DNA from 4 places in the Gracilibacillus marinus genome. Region 3 is predicted to be linked to each of the others. Evidence: predicted binding sites of a transcription regulator. Region 3 holds the regulator's gene; each other region holds the start of a gene.
What was found. Region 3 encodes Rex, which represses fermentation and respiration genes when NADH is low (regulators of the CRP and FNR family bind a similar motif). Its sites were predicted from a motif close to TTGTGAAATATTTCACAA; they were not measured.

Region 1 (4,210 bases), on a different contig from region 3:
AGTGACAATGTGCTTTCCTCACTTATTTACTTGTTCTGAATCGAACGATAGCTACTATTGTAATACAAAATAGGTTCACCATCATCCTCAGCAATTTCAATCTTATCTACACTAGCAATCAACAATAAGTGATCACCAGCTTCCACTTGATTGACTACAGTACATGCGAGTGTAGCGAGTGGATTGGTAATTGTCGGAATACCATCAAATGTAGTGTAATCAGTATATGTTTTGTCGATTTGCTTTGCGAAAATCATTGATATTTCCTTTTGTTCTTCGCGTAAAATACTAATACCAAAACGTTTTATTTTCTCAGCATTTTGATAGAAAGTACTGCTTTTATCTAATGAAATAGTAATTAATTGTGGTTCTAAAGATACGGACATAAATGCATTTACTGTCATACCTTGGATGCTGTTATCAAACTCTGTTGTAACTATAGTAATACCTGTAGCAAATTTACTCATTGCTTTACGGAATTCTGTACTCACCATGATTCCCTCCTCGAAGATTATTCGATAAAAAGAGCACCGGAAAGACAGGTGCTCCATCTATTTCATACTATTCTATCATAAATAGTGTGAAAGTATTTTATTGTCTGCTCAATTTATTTCTTCATATTCATAAGATACTTCGTCAAGTTTCTCATCATATTCCACAAGTAAATTGTGTCCTTTGAAATACCATTCATCTGTGTTGTCGATGAAAAATGTAATTCCATCTTTTTCTGTTTTAGCTATTGCGTTTTTAGCTGGTTCGTGTAATTGAAATGCAAGTGAAAATCCATCATGAATGGGACTAGATCCTCCGTACTTTGCTTGAAATTTCACTGTATCTCCTTGCTTTAGTTCTACATCTTTTTTAAACCATTGTAATGCTTGATCAGAAACTTTAATTTCCATCCAAAACATCTCCTCATCTAAAAAATACTTCTATGTAACAAGAATACCCTATTTTAATAAATTTACACAAATAGCTTGTTTATTATGTTGAATTTTTCTTGTATTTCGTGATAAGTTTAAAAATAATCCGAACTATTTTCAGTGCGTGAATAGTTCGGATTGTAAGATTTAAGAATTCATTAGAAGTTTTTGAATAGAATATTATTTTCTAAATGGATATGTTCATATGTGTTACTTTCTAACTCTTGTAACCTGGCGTATGTGATGCGGTAAGAATTACATGCACCTTCAGGTAATTCATAGCTATTTGTAATTTCATTCATCTCTTTTAGAATATTACCAACATGGTCATGGTCTTCTTCCATTGTTTCATTTAACTTAATAATTTTCGCTTTGATTTCTGGATTTTGCGTTTCTTCATATTCTTTTACTAATGGAAATAAGTCTCTTTCTTCTTCGATTAAATGTGCTTCCATTTCTAATTTGAATGTATGGAAAAGTCTGTGTAGCTGTTCTAAGTGTGGGTGATGTCCACCATGCACACGGTAGATTTTTGTAACAAATTGACTTAAAGGTAATAATTCTTCGTGTAAATAGTTATGATGATTCCTCATAATATGATCGATGATATCAGAATTACTTACTTCATCCCAATTTGTGTGGGTATTACCTGCATCAATCCATTGTTTATAGGATGAATTGATTGTTTCAAGTAGCGCATCTGAATCAATTGCTTTCTTCTTTTTTGCAATTATTGTTTGTAGTGGCTCATCTCCTCCACAACAAAAATCTATTTTGGCTTGTTTGAAATAATCACTTGCTTTAGGGAATAACTTTACTATATCAGCTGGAGTATCATGTAATTCGAATGTTCTCATATTGTTTTCCTCCTTTATGGAATCTATCCTTACTATAACGAAAAGTTTAGAATGAAATTGTGACTGATATCACATTTTCTATAAAATTAATTGTCGATACATAAAAAATTGTAGAAATTGCTCGAATTTTCTTTCGTACGGAGGTAAATTAGAGTAAAATAAAGAGACTAACAGCATGAAAGAATACGTAATTCAAAGGGGTAAAAAATATGCGGACTGTATTAATTGCTGATGACTCAGCTTTTATGCGTAAATGGATTAAACGATTGGTAGAGAAGTCTGATTATACAGTCATTGGTGAAGCAATAAATGGTCTTGACGCAGTAAAGCAATATCAAAGACTGCGTCCGAATATTGTAATTTTAGATATTGTGATGCCTAAATCGAATGGTTTAGATGCACTAGCGAAAATTATGGAACTAAACCCAAATGCAAATGTCATTATTTCTTCCTCTTTAGCGACTAGAGATAATGTGACAAGAGCAATTCAACTAGGTGCAAAAGATTTTATTATCAAACCACATTTTCAAGGATTAGTGAATATTTTAAATAAGATAGATGATGAATGATAAGCGATGTATATATGAATATAGTAGAGCTAGGGTATTATTAATGCAAAACGCGAATGATACTACATGTATTGATTTAAAATAAAATGATGATACGACACCACTATAACTAGTTATTGTGTGAAATGATTCGTGTGCATATATTCCACTCCCTTTCCATGGGCTTTTTTCTGAAGATCCACTTTCCTAAGCGCAAATCGCTTGGAAAAGTGGTTTTTCAGGAAAAAGGAACCAATAGAGTAGGAAGTGGATTTTTGTAGTTGAAGAAATCTATTGTCCTAATTTCTTCTTTCTATTTTCTTTACAAATAATAAATTTTGAATAATATATCTTGATTGTGATTACCAAACTCTCTTCCGAAAATAGTCACACCACCAATATTGGATGCATCTTCTTTTACTTCCATTTTCAAATTCCAAACATCTGATTCTGTATTTATGTCATGAATCGTCATCTTAGAGAGTAACTCATCATCCATGTATGTACCATGTGATGTAATTCTAAGTGTTTTTAATAATCCATACTGATTAATAATTGGCGGCCACCAATCTGGTGTGAATTTTCCTCGTTTATCCGCATAATCACCAGGACTAACCCATGTTCCTAGTTCTAAGCCATTTAAACTAAATGTGATATCAGACGGCCAATTATCATTAGATAGTGGAGCTTCTGATGCTAATTCTAAACTGATTTCAATTTGTTGAAGTTCATCTTCTTCCCGAAGGAAATTAGGTGATTTGTATTCAATAAATCCTTGAGTGAACCATAGAATCCTCGCATCCACACGTTTTGGATCCATAAAAAATCTTGGATCATCCAATGTACCTACAATATCTTCTGTTGTTGCTATTCCACATGTAGGTACGACATGGTAATTGGTAAAATGTCCAACTGGTACGGATGTTTCGTATGTTGCATAAGATTGGGATATCTTAGCTGGAAAGTTAATCTCTATACAATCTACTTTGAGAATCGAAATTCTTTGTAAGCCTGACTTACCAGGAATTTTCTCAGTTCTGATAATACCAGCAACTTCTAATTTCTTCACATGTTTTGTTACTATAGGACTGCTAATTCCTAATGCTTCAGATAATTCTTTAATATTCAGTTTGTTTTTTGATAATAATTGAATAATATGTAGCCTCACCTCGCTTGCTAATGCTTCATATACAGGTAATGATTCCTTATTTATTTCTAGTTGCATACGCTTCACTTCACTTCTTTCTATTGTTTATAAAATAATCTAATATTTTTTTAAAAAATTTACACAAAAATAATCTGAGTAATTAACTTTTATGTATGTAATAAAAATCCAAATGGAGACTAGAAACACGCTGTTTATTGGATTTGAATTATACAGAAAACTCTTTAAATCATTCTATATTCATGAGATTAACGAATAAGTTAATTAAAGTCAATAGAGAGAAATAAGATTTATAAAAAAGTTATTGACTAGAATTCAACTTGTATGTATATTTAAGTTAAGGTGAAAGGAAATAGTAACATATTTATCCTTTTATAAAAGAATATTACAGAGGTGGTTGCAATGAATCCTACTTATGTACTACGATTCATTCTATTTTCCTTAACGATTTGGATTGTGTTTATTGGTAACATGACAGTACAAGTTGAGGGGGCGGAGCAACAAACTGCTGATGACATTGTTGGAGACGTGAATTTATTAGATGAGAAATATAGCTCGTACATCGCGTCAGATGATTTTAAAGTATATAATGGAGAGCCTATTATATACAACAATGTAAGCGGTTTATTATCAGATAACAGTTTGGTTGAAAACGGTCCTCAAGGAGATGTGTTGAAAATTGAACCTTTAAGTGGTGTAGAACTTGTTGTGGATGCG
Region 2 (4,210 bases), on a different contig from region 3:
AATTTGGTACAGCGTGGTGGTTTAATGATACAAAACTAGGGATGATTAATCAGATGGAAGCATTAGCGGATAATGGTGTGTTTAGTCGCTTCATCGGGATGTTAACAGATTCAAGAAGCTTCTTATCATATACACGTCATGAATATTTCCGTAGAATCATGTGTAACTTAATTGGAGAATGGGTAGAGAATGGCGAATACCCGAATGATGAAGAAACATTAGCAACAATTGTACAAAATATTTCTTATTATAATGCAAAAGAATATTTTGGTTTTTAATGTTGACGGAGATTTGAATAATAGAATTCTTTAATTGAAAAATCCAAACGGTTCGAAGGCTAGTTACCGAATTGTTTGGATTTTTTGCGTATTAAAAGATAACCCCACTAAGCGCAGGCGTCCACTCCCATTCCTATGGGGTCCTTTTACCTGAAAAGTTAGTTAAAGGAAAAAGCCCATAGAAAAGGGAGTGGGCAAGCAGGAGCGGGGTATACGCAAATCACTTATTTCACAATTAATAATTAGAGTCGTATCATCCTTTTAGTGCAAAACAACACATATAGCATCGTTCGTGTTTTGTGTTATAAACGATAATGATGTCCTAGCCCTCGATTATCTTTATATGAAATTTGCGATATCTTGGTCCATCAAATTCACAAAAATAAATCCCTTGCCAAGTACCAAGTAATAACTCCCCATTTGTAATAACAATGGTCTGATTATGTCCAACAGTACTGACTTTTAGGTGTGCAGCAGTATTCCCTTCCATATGAAGGTCTTCTTTGTGTTCCCATGGATATACTTCATTTAATCTTCGCAAAAAATCTGTCTTCACATCAGGATCTGCATTTTCATTTACAGTAATACCAGCAGTAGTGTGTAAGGAGGAAACAATTGCGATTCCATTTTGTATATTATTTTCCTTAACAAACGTGGCAACTTCTCTAGTAATATCAATCATCTCGTCATGTCTTGATGTACGGAGTTGAAATGTCTTATCCATTATGAATCATCCTTTTAAAAAATATTTTGACAATTCTATTCTACTAAAAATCTGTAATATGTTAAAATTTTGATAGTACTTATTTTTTATAGAAGGAGATGGATGAGAATGGTAAAAGCAATACATACAGCTAATGCGCCACAAGCAATTGGCCCATATTCGCAAGCAATTGACGCAGGGGATTTTGTATTTGTATCAGGGCAAATCCCGCTTAATCCACAAACAATGGAAGTGGTAGAAGGAGATATTGCTAAACAAACAGAGCAAGTAATGAAGAATTTACAAGCAGTACTAGAAGAAGCAAACCTTACTTTTAGTAATGTAGTGAAATTCACGATTTATATTACGAATATGGATGATTTCGCTACGATTAATGAAGTATATGCAACATTTTTGAAAGAGCCATATCCTGCGCGTGCAACAGTAGAAGTAAGCAAGCTACCTAAAGGTGTTGGTGTAGAAATGGATGTTATCGCAAAGAAATAAAATAAAAGAGAGTATTTCTACTATAATTAAGTAGAGGTACTCTTTTTTCTTTCCATATTTCTAAGAATCTTGCATAATATAATAGTAAGAATAAGAAAAGGAGATAGTATATGAAAAAAATAGTATCCATATGTATTGCTATATTGTTTGTTGGACTAGCTTTTTCACCAGTTTTGTTTGCAAGTGATGATACACAAGATGTTGGAATTGATGAGAAGTATGGGAAACCAAAGTTAGTATTAGGTGAACAGTTGTCAGAAGACCAAAGAGACAAGGTTAGAAGTATTTTGAATGCAACAGATTCTGATTTAGTTGATGAATATATTGTAAATGCACAAGATTTAGTGAATTTTATTGGTGGAGACCCCGGTTCAAATATGTACTCCTCAGCGAAAATTACAAGAAAAGGTGAAGGTAATGGTGTGGTAGTCAATATTGTTACACCAGAAAACATTACGCAAGTAACGAATGAGATGTATGCGAACGCACTACTTACTGCTGGGATAGAAAATGCGCTAATTGAAGTTGCATCACCAATTAAAGTAAGTGGTCATTCTGCACTTACAGGTATTTATAAAGCATTTAATGTTGATGGAGAAACATTAGATCAAGATCGCATGGAAGTAGCGAATGAAGAATTGAATGTTGCTACAGATTTATCAGAAAACGCAGGAATTGATAAAGAAAAAGTAAGTGAATTATTAACTGAGATTAAAAAACAAATTGCTGAGCAAAATCCTGCAACAAAAGAAGAAGTAGAGCAAATCATTAACACACAATTAGAGAATTTAAATATTGAGTTATCTCCAGAAGATCGTGCGATGTTAACAAATCTATTCGAAAAAATGAGAGATTTGAATATTGATTTCGGGAAATTAACAGAGCAATTAGATAGTATTGTGAACGATTTAAAAGGAAAATTGGATGAAGTAACAGGTGGGGATACAGAAGGATTCTGGCAAGGTGTAAAAGACTTCTTCACAAATATCATTGATTCCATTAAAGGTATTTTTAGTTAAATAGACAAAAAATAGACATATATTAAATTAGGAGCTACTGTCTGTGATTTACATCACAAACAGTAGCTTATTTTTTTCATACTATAAATACAAATAAGTTCCAAAAGGGGGGCGTTTCAATGGGAAAACAAAGAAAGTCACCAGATGATGAGCATAAGCTATATGGTGCATTTGTATCTGTTTTGTTTGTTGGCGTTTTTATCATTGGATCATGGTTAGCGATATTTGCATTATTTATGAATAGATAGGGGGAATGGTCAATGCATATGCACAAATTAGAAAAGATATGGATAACGATTGGGATTGTTACACTTATTGCATTTTTAAGTACTGTCGGAATACAAGCATTTACGAGTGATCATCACAAGCCTCCAAGTGATTTAACTGTGATTGATCCAGAGAAGGTACAAGAAACAGCGCCATTTGATGAACCTGGCTTAAAGGAACTTGGAGATAATAAATATGAACTTATTGTTGTATTACAATCTTTCGGTTTTACTCCAAATGACATCCAAATTCCTCAAGGTGCAGAAGTGACAATTAAAGTAACCTCAATTGATGTTGTACATGGATTTCAGATTCCAGGAACAAATGTGAATATGATGGTGACACCAGGTCATATCAACTCCATGACATATACCTTCGATGAGGCGGGGGAATTTTTAATACTATGTAATGAATATTGTGGCACAGGTCATCACTATATGAGTGCAAAACTGGAGGTGATATAGAATGAATAGATTGGATTCAAGACTAAGTTTGGCTCATTTTTATGTAGCATTCTCTGCAATTATTGTTGCTGGATTTTTCGGATTACTTCAAACAATGGTAAGAAGTGAAATGATTGTACTTCCGAGCTATATTAATTACTATCAGCTTTTGACTGCACATGGGGTGTTAATGGCACTTGTTTTTACGACATTTTTTATTTTTGGGTTTTTACATGCGTGTGTGGTAAAGACTGTTGGTGATTTTAGTGTAGGCACAAGAAGGACGGCATGGATTGGTTTTTATTTGATGTTAATTGGTACGGTTTTAGGTGTAATCATGATTGTGATAGGAGAAGCAACCGTTTTATACACATTCTATGCACCTTTACAAGCATCACCATTCTTTTATATTGCACTTGCATTATTAGTTGTAGGAACATATTTTGCTGGAGCGGCGGATATTTATCAATATAATAAATGGCGCAAAGCAAATAAAGGACAAACAAGTCCACTTCTTGCGTTCATGACTGTAGCTACATTAGTATTATGGATTATTGCAACAATTGGTGTGGTAGCAACTGTTCTATTTCAGTTTATACCATGGTCATTAGGACTTGTTGATACAATCAATGTTACATTAAGTCGTTCATTATTCTGGTATTTTGGTCACCCACTTGTATATTTCTGGTTATTACCTGCATATATGGCATGGTATGTGATGATTCCAAAAATAATCGGTGGAAAGATTTTCAGTGATTCTTTAGCGCGACTTGCATTTTTGTTGTTTATCTTATTCTCAATTCCTGTAGGTTTTCACCATCAGTTATTAGAGCCGGGAATTAGTCATGGATGGAAGTTTTTCCAAGTTGTATTAACGTTCGCGGTAATTATTCCATCATTAATGACAGCATTTTCCCTATTTGCTACATTTGAAGTAAGAGGACGTAATTTAGGTGCGAAAGGTCTATTCGGTTGGTTCAAGAAACTACCATG
Region 3 (4,210 bases):
TGCTCTACAACTTCAATAATAACACGATCACCTAATGGCTTAAGCATTGGTTATAAACCTCCTTGATATCTACATTTAATTTTTGTTCTTTAGCACTCACTATACAAGAGTGCTAACACAATTATTATAATAATGAAAAGTACTTTTTTTTGCAAGTATTTACTATGAAATTTTTCTAAAAAAATGACATACATGCAAAGATGTACTTCATTACGTCATAAATATAAACAACACTCTTCTATACATAGTCTTACCATTTCAATTTCATTCATGATTTGTGTTAAAATACGTATCATGTATAGAAAAAATAAAATAAAGGGAGTCGTTAAACTTTGCCAAAGAAGTATATGATTATCATCCTTACTTATGTATTAGCACAATTTGCTACAGTTCTTCCTTATTACTTAACTAAGATAATAGATATTAATAACTTGCCATATGTTACGGTAATATGGAATATCGTTGTATTTGGGATTGCTGTCATTATTTCGCTTTTACTATTGAAAAGTGAGATACGTGATTTTTTCCAAGCACGAGAAAAAGGTATCGGCCAAATTATATTATGGTCTATATTAGGCTTTTTCCTAGTCATGATTGCACAAGGGGTCTCTTCTGTTATTGAACGATTCATTATCGGTGTAGATACAGCTTCTGAGAACACGTTAGTCTTAATGCAAGTGGCTCGTGAAATACCTGTATTTCTTCTTATCATCACAATTCTTGGTCCTATATTAGAAGAATTAGTATTCAGGAAGGCAATATTCGGTTCTTTATATAAAAGAATGAATTTCTTCTTTTCTGCCATCATTTCAGGTGTTTTATTTGCGGTATTACACATGGATTTCAGTCATCTGTTAACATATATTGCTGCAGCAACTGTATTTGCTTTTTTATATGTAGAAACAAAGAAGATTATTGTACCTATTATTGTCCATATGTCGATGAACACAATGGCCGTTATTGCACAATTATCGCTTGATCCAGAACAAGTAGAACAATTGATGGAACAATTACAGCTTATATTACTTGGGGGCTATTAAATAATGAGATTCTCGCCACTTACTACTGCATTTCTGTATTTTGGATTAGGTATCTTATTTACCTATATTGCAATACAATCAGTAGAAGAAACTATATTTAACTTTTTCACGATTCTATTAGCTTTTTTTGCAACAATGGATTTTGTACTAGCCATTCGATTAGTAAGATTGCATCGTGCAATAAAAAAAGCTCAGAAAAAGGAGAAAAAATAAAGGCATTCACCTATTATTGGTGAGTGCCTTTGTTTTTATTCTACATCTAATGGATAATGTTTCATAAAATATACTAGCGATTGGAGCTCAACTGCTAAATCAATATGGTGTACGCGCACATCATTTGGAACGGTAATACGTGCAGGTGTAAAGTTAAGGATACCTTTCACACCAGATTGTATTAATCGATCTGTCATTGGTTGCGCTTCAGATACAGGTACTGTTAAAATCGCCACTTGTATATCTCCAATATGCGCTTCCAAGTCATCGACATGATGGACTTCAATTTTACCAATAGACTTCCCTACTTTGCTTGGATCTGCATCAAATGCTACTTCAATTTTTGTATTATTATTTTTGGTAAAGTTATAATTCAAAAATGCAGTACCTAAATTACCTACACCGATCAATGCAACTGGAGTATTCTCATCTTGGTCTAATGTCTTACGGAAAAAACCAAGTAGATAATCCACATTGTATCCATAGCCTTTCTTACCTAATGCACCAAAATAGGAGAAATCACGTCTAATAGTCGCAGAATCTACTTTCATTGCATTACTTAATTCTTTTGATGAAACTCTATCCTTGCCTTGAATGTGTAAATTATTTAAAAATCGATAATATAAAGGTAATCGCTTGGCCGTTGCTTGTGGAATTTTGTTATTTACCATTTTTCATTCCCCTTACTCTATTTCCATATAGGTTTGTGAATGTTTTTACTTACTTCCATTGTAACAGATATCAACAAAAAAGTCGTGAAATAATTCACGAACGAGTATCTTTCCTAATAAAATTCAATGCCTTCCCTCTTGCAGATTCCCGTAATAATAAGATACACTTACATCAATGAGGTGAAACGAATGATTTATTTACAAGCGAATAATGTAACCAAAAGATTCGGCGCGGAGCTGATCTTATCAAATATAAAATTGGAAATTAAACAACATGATCGAATTGCGATTGTTGGGCGTAATGGTGCAGGTAAATCGACATTGTTAAAAATAATCTCTGGTCAACTAAATTATGATGAGGGAGAAATTCATAAACCTAAAGACATAACAATGGGGTATCTCGCACAACATACAGGTCTTGATTCATCTGAAACCATTTGGGATGAAATGCTAAAAATATTTGAACATTTCATAAAGGAAGAAAATAGTTTACGCGAAATGGAAGCAAAAATGGGCGACCCTGACTTTTTACAAGATAGTTCCAAGTATGAACAATTACTATTAAGCTATGATCAAAAACAAGAAGCATTCAAACTTGCTGGAGGTTATCAATACGAAGCAGAAATCAAATCTGTATTGAATGGCTTGAATTTCCCTGAAGAGATGTGGGGAACTTCTATCGCTACATTAAGTGGAGGACAGAAGACACGTCTTGCTCTTGGTAAATTACTTTTAACAAAGCCGCATATTTTAATACTAGATGAGCCGACAAACCATTTAGATATCGAAACATTAACATGGTTAGAAGGCTATATTACGAATTATCACGGTGCCGTTGTCATCGTATCGCACGATCGATATTTTCTAGATAAGACAGTGACGATGGTCTACGAAATATCTAGACATGAATCAACCAAATTCCATGGTAACTATACGAAGTATTTAGAACAAAAGGCACTAAGTTATGAACGAGAACTGAAACAATATGAAAAACAACAAGCAGAAATCAAAAAGATGGAAGACTTTATCCAAAAAAATATTGTTCGAGCATCTACTACTAAGCGAGCACAAAGTCGTAGAAAACAATTAGAAAAAATGGATGTGATGGACAAGCCATTTGGCGAAGAGGGATCTGCTAAGTTCTCATTCACTGTAGAAAGAAGAAGTGGAAATGATGTATTAAAAATACATGACTTATCCTTCCGCTATCAGGAGACAGATCCCGCTCTTTTTACTAACCTAAACCTTCACGTAAATCGCGGAGAAAGTATCGCATTAGTTGGACCAAATGGTGTAGGGAAATCCACACTTTTGAAGAACATTATCGGACATTTAGAGCCAGATACAGGTGAGATACAACTTGGCGCAAATGTGCAAATAGGGTATTACGATCAGGAACAAACCACCCTGCATGCGAACAAAATTGTCTTGAATGAATTGTGGGACGAATATCCACTTATGAATGAAAAGGATATTCGTACAATTCTAGGTAATTTCCTCTTCAGTGGTGATGATGTATTAAGACCTGTTGCTGCACTAAGCGGTGGTGAAAAAGCACGCTTAGCTTTAGCAAAATTAATGATGGAGAAAGCGAACTTCTTATTATTAGATGAACCGACGAACCATTTGGATTTAGATAGTAAAGAAATATTAGAAGCAGCACTCATTGATTATCCTGGTACGATTTTATTTGTATCCCATGACCGCTATTTTATTAACAAAATAGCGACACAAATATTAGAAATGCAAAAGAACAAAACAACAATATACCTCGGTGATTATGATTACTATGTGGAAAAAAAGAATGAAGAAAAGGCATGGAGAGAATTACAATTACAAAATGAACAAGAAGTAACAAAGCAACAAGGAAAAACAGACTTCCAAAAAGAAAAAGAATTAAAGAAATTAGAACGTAAAAAACAACGTAGAATTGAAGAAATCGAACAAGAAATTGCCCAACTTGAAGAGAATGTAGCACATAACGAAGTATTATTATGTGAACCTGACATTTTCCAAGACCACGAAAAATCCTTGCAACTTACAGAGGAAAACGATGCAATGAATACAAAACTCGAACAATTAATGGCAGAGTGGGAGCAATTACATGAAGAGTAAAAAGAACGAACTTCCTTCATACTAGAAGAGAAGTTCGTTCTTTTTTTATTTGCCTCTATTCGCATACATTTCTAAATCTAATCCTGGGTTCGCATTTAAATCCCATCCTGAACGATGGCCTTGCTTGTATGCAATATAACCGGCACTTGCAATCATTGCTGCATTATCTGT
Region 4 (4,210 bases), on a different contig from region 3:
GACGAATAATAATGGAATATCTGCTGGTGGATTTGGAACATCTTTTTTCCAAAATGACGCAGCAGCTCCTTGTTCGTATGCCTGTCTAACGAATTGGTGTCCATCTACATTTGTACCAACTAATGGGACATATAATTCATTCCCTTGAATTTTACGTGTATCAATAGTGACACCTTTGACAAGAATAGAATCGTTTGTAGGAAGCGATAATTGTGCATTTGCCATTTCAGCTACTTGTGCAATTGTGCGTGTAATCATATGTGCAATGCCTCCTATTTATTCCACTGTATATTTGATTTTCATTTTTTCTTCATGGCGTTCTAATGCAAGTTCGACAAGACGATTAATTAAGGATGGATAATCGACTCCTGAGTGTTTCCATAGTAACGGGAACATACTGACAGGTGTAAAACCAGGCATTGTGTTCACTTCATTGATGATTAATTCGTTGTTTTTCGTTAAGAAAAAGTCCATTCTAGCCAATCCAGAACAATCCAATGCTTTATATGCAGTTGTAGCCATTTCTTTCACTTGTTCATAGATAGCTGAGTCAATTTCAGCAGGGATGATAAGTGCTGTATCGCCATCTTCATATTTCGATTTATAATCATAAAATTCCGTTTTTGGAACAATTTCACCAACAACAGAACAAGAGGTTTCATCATTTCCGATGACTCCAATTTCAATTTCACGTGCTACGACACCTTGCTCTACAATAATTTTGCGATCAAATTGTAGTGCTTCTTCAATTGCAGCTTCTAATGCATGACGATCTGAAGCTTTATTAATCCCAACACTTGACCCGAGATTTGCTGGTTTAACAAAACAAGGATAACCAAGATTGCGTTCGATTCGGTCGATTACTTCTGGTTTTTCTACTTCCCAATCTTTTCTTATAAATCCTTCATATTTTACTTGTTGAAGACCTGCTTGTTGGAAGATTGCTTTCATTGCAAGTTTATCCATACCAGCTGCAGATGCTAATACACCATTACCTACATATGGAATGTTCAACAATTCTAATAATCCTTGAACAGTACCGTCTTCCCCATTAGGCCCATGAAGTAATGGAAAAACAACTTGAGACTCTTCTTCATTTGCTAAAGAAAAAGGAGAAAGGCTAGTTGTTTCATGATGCACTTCTAATGCTTTTATATCTTCCACTTTTCCTTCTAATCGCTTGCCTTTGTTCCATGTACCTTGTGCATCAATGTAGACAGGGTGGACTTCATATAGATCTAAATCCACTGCATTCATTACAGCCTTTGCTGTTTGCATCGAAACTTTATGTTCAGCAGATTTACCGCCAAATAATATAAGTAATTTTGTTTTCATTTCAAATACCTCCAGTAATTTATCCTACCTATTATATATGTAGCTATCCTATGAAAGAATGGCTTATCCTATACGCACACAATACATTTAGTATACCTCTAAGTCAATGGAGATGACAATAATACAAAAGAATCGGATGATACTTTTGTAAATAACTGAGCAACTACTGAATTTTACTATGTGAAATTAGTCACAGACATTTTACGGATAACTCATTATGCTATGACTAAATAAGTTCGTTAAGAGAAGGAGAATTATGATGCAGAACGTAAAAAAACTTCAACTACCACTTCAAACATTAAGTTTAGTTACAGGTTTTATGGTGTGGGTGTTGCTATCATCATTAATGAGTTTTATTAAACAAGACATCAGCTTAACTGCAGGACAGATTTCTTTAATTACGGCAGTTCCAGTTATTTTAGGTTCCGTGTTACGTGTGCCATTAGGATATTATACGAATAAATTTGGTGCGCGCTGGTTATTTATTCTAAGTATGTTATTTTTAATTTTGCCTGTTGGTTACTTAAGTATGGCTAATTCATTTATGGATTTAATCATTGCAGGATTGTTCTTAGGAATTGGTGGTGCAGTATTCTCTGTTGGTGTCACATCATTACCTAAATATTATCCAAAAGAAAAGCATGGATTTGTGAACGGGATTTATGGTGTTGGTAATATTGGTACTGCGGTTACTTCTTTTGGAGCACCAATTATTGCAGGAATGTATAGTTGGAGATTAGCTGTGCTTACATTTATCGTTCCATTAGCATTATTTGCAATATTGAACTTTGTTTTTGGGGATAAGCATGAACCAAAAGTAAACACATCTTTAAAACAACAAATTATGAGTGTCTATAAAAATAACAAACTATGGTTCTTAAGTTTCTTTTATTTCTTAACGTTCGGATCATTTGTTGCCTTAACCGTCTATTTACCTAACTTCTTAGTTTCTGAGTTTGACTTATCAAGTGTAGATGCAGGACTTCGTACAGCGGGATTCATCGTATTATGTACATTAATGAGACCAATTGGTGGATGGTTAGGTGATAAATTCGATCCATTCAAAGTATTAATGATTGTGTTTACAGGGTTAACGATTTCTGGGATTTTGCTCTCTTTCTCTCCAACGATTCTACTTTACACAATAGGTAGTTTGTCTGTGGCGTTCTTCTCTGGAATTGGGAATGGTACGATATTTAAATTAGTACCATTATACTTCTCCAAACAGGCAGGTATTGTGAATGGGATTGTAGCAGCAATGGGTGGACTCGGGGGATTCTTCCCACCAATCATTCTTACATTAGTTTTTGAGATTAATGGACACTATGCCATTGGTTTTATGGCATTGTCTCAATTTGCTTTAGCAAGTTTGATTATTATTTTGTGGATGTATTATACAGATAAATTAACCATCTCAGATTATATTGTAAAAAATGCAGGTCAAGCCATTTTGGTTACAGATGAGCATAGTAAAATAATGAAAACAAATAAAGCATTTGAAAAAGTGACAGGATATGAGGAAAGTGAAGTCATTGGACAGAAACCAAGTGTCCTAAGTTCAGGTGTACAGGATAAAGCATTTTATCTAGAGATGTGGGATCAACTGGCTTCCACAGGTATATGGCAAGGGGAAATCATGAATAAAAGAAAAAATGGTGAGCTATACAAACAATGGCTGTCAATTAGTACATTGAAAGACGCTGGTGGGAATGTCACGAATTATGTCGGTGTGTTTAGTGAAATAACAGAAACGAAAAAAGCTTAACAGGAGAAATCCCCTCGGAAAGTTGCTGACTTTGCGAGGGGATTTCTATTATGTTAGGCTTTTTGTTTTTGGACGATTAGCAATATGTAAATTTTTCTCCTGTAGTAGTCTGTTATCATTCATCATTCTGTCTATTTTTTGCTATACTATAAGAATGGAAAAAAGAATGATAGTCTGTGACGAAGCATCTGTTTGCAAGTGGGGATATCATTTCAAATCTATCGACAGTAATGGAGGATTATGATTGTGTATAATATGGAAGAATGGAAACATGTATTTAAACTAGATCCAGCGAAAGACATAGACGATGAGATACTGGATCAAGTATGTGAATCAGGTACAGATGCAATTATTGTCGGTGGGACAGATAATGTGACACTCGATAATGTATTGCAATTATTAAGTTATATTAGAAGATATACAGTTCCGGTTATTTTGGAAATTTCAAATATAGAATCAGTAACACCTGGATTTGATTATTATTTTGTCCCAATGGTCATGAATAGTAAGGAAAAGAGATGGATGATGGATATTCAGCATGAGGCTGTTGTAGAATATGGGGACATTATTAATTGGGATGAGATGGTAGCAGAAGGCTATTGTATTATGAATCCTAATGCAAAAGTGTTTAAGCATACCAATTGTATATTGCCTACAGAAGAAGATGCTATAGCACATGCAAGAATGGCAGAGCATTTATTCCATCTTCCGTTTTTTTATGTAGAGTATAGTGGAACATATGGGGATCCACATCTTGTAAAAAAAGTAAAAGAACAATTAAATGAGACGAAGCTTATCTATGGTGGCGGCATCACAACTAAAGAAGAAGCTGAAGAAATGGCACAATTTGCGGATATTATTGTTGTGGGAAATGCACTATATGATAATCCAAAAGAAGCATTAAAAACAGTCAAAGCTGTGAAGAAATAAGGACGGAAAGGTGAGTCAAACATGCATGACTTGTTAAAAGGATTAAATACTGAACAGCGCGAAGCTGTCAAACATACAGATGGGCCGTTATTAATTATGGCAGGTGCAGGTAGTGGAAAGACGAGAGTATTGACACATAGAATTGCGTATTTATTAGATGAAAAGGAAGTCTCTCCTCGC

Region 1: ric (iron-sulfur cluster repair di-iron protein) is a predicted target of Rex. The motif match lies at 1,838-1,855, and genes of this name have one in related genera.
Region 2: ACFOZ1_RS00965 (cytochrome c oxidase subunit 2A) is a predicted target of Rex. The motif match lies at 2,549-2,566, and genes of this name have one in related genera.
Region 4: ACFOZ1_RS14290 (nitrate/nitrite transporter) is a predicted target of Rex. The motif match lies at 1,514-1,531, and genes of this name have one in related genera.

Annotation. Positions count from the first base shown of each region.
Region 1 is NZ_JBHSDV010000001.1:644,069-648,278, forward strand. It holds gene ACFOZ1_RS02785 (hypothetical protein) at 1-8, opposite strand, end outside; gene ACFOZ1_RS02790 (flavin reductase family protein) at 27-494, opposite strand; gene ACFOZ1_RS02795 (HesB/YadR/YfhF family protein) at 603-902, opposite strand; gene ric (iron-sulfur cluster repair di-iron protein) at 1,082-1,780, opposite strand; gene ACFOZ1_RS02805 (response regulator) at 1,990-2,349, shown strand; gene ACFOZ1_RS02810 (ArsR/SmtB family transcription factor) at 2,651-3,553, opposite strand; gene ACFOZ1_RS02815 (extracellular solute-binding protein) at 3,896-4,210, shown strand, end outside.
Region 2 is NZ_JBHSDV010000001.1:188,908-193,117, forward strand. It holds gene uxaC (glucuronate isomerase) at 1-278, shown strand, start outside; gene ACFOZ1_RS00950 (secondary thiamine-phosphate synthase enzyme YjbQ) at 601-1,002, opposite strand; gene ACFOZ1_RS00955 (RidA family protein) at 1,111-1,488, shown strand; gene ACFOZ1_RS00960 (DUF1002 domain-containing protein) at 1,599-2,507, shown strand; gene ACFOZ1_RS00965 (cytochrome c oxidase subunit 2A) at 2,627-2,755, shown strand; gene ACFOZ1_RS00970 (cytochrome c oxidase subunit II) at 2,768-3,238, shown strand; gene ACFOZ1_RS00975 (b(o/a)3-type cytochrome-c oxidase subunit 1) at 3,240-4,210, shown strand, end outside.
Region 3 is NZ_JBHSDV010000009.1:4,906-9,115, reverse strand. It holds gene groES (co-chaperone GroES) at 1-47, opposite strand, end outside; gene ACFOZ1_RS16355 (CPBP family intramembrane glutamic endopeptidase) at 333-1,040, shown strand; gene ACFOZ1_RS16350 (YdiK family protein) at 1,044-1,253, shown strand; gene ACFOZ1_RS16345 (redox-sensing transcriptional repressor Rex) at 1,289-1,924, opposite strand; gene ACFOZ1_RS16340 (ABC-F family ATP-binding cassette domain-containing protein) at 2,114-4,039, shown strand; gene tsaD (tRNA (adenosine(37)-N6)-threonylcarbamoyltransferase complex transferase subunit TsaD) at 4,085-4,210, opposite strand, start outside.
Region 4 is NZ_JBHSDV010000005.1:158,185-162,394, reverse strand. It holds gene ACFOZ1_RS14300 (UDP-N-acetylmuramoyl-tripeptide--D-alanyl-D-alanine ligase) at 1-258, opposite strand, end outside; gene ACFOZ1_RS14295 (D-alanine--D-alanine ligase) at 277-1,335, opposite strand; gene ACFOZ1_RS14290 (nitrate/nitrite transporter) at 1,595-3,100, shown strand; gene pcrB (heptaprenylglyceryl phosphate synthase) at 3,347-4,030, shown strand; gene pcrA (DNA helicase PcrA) at 4,052-4,210, shown strand, end outside.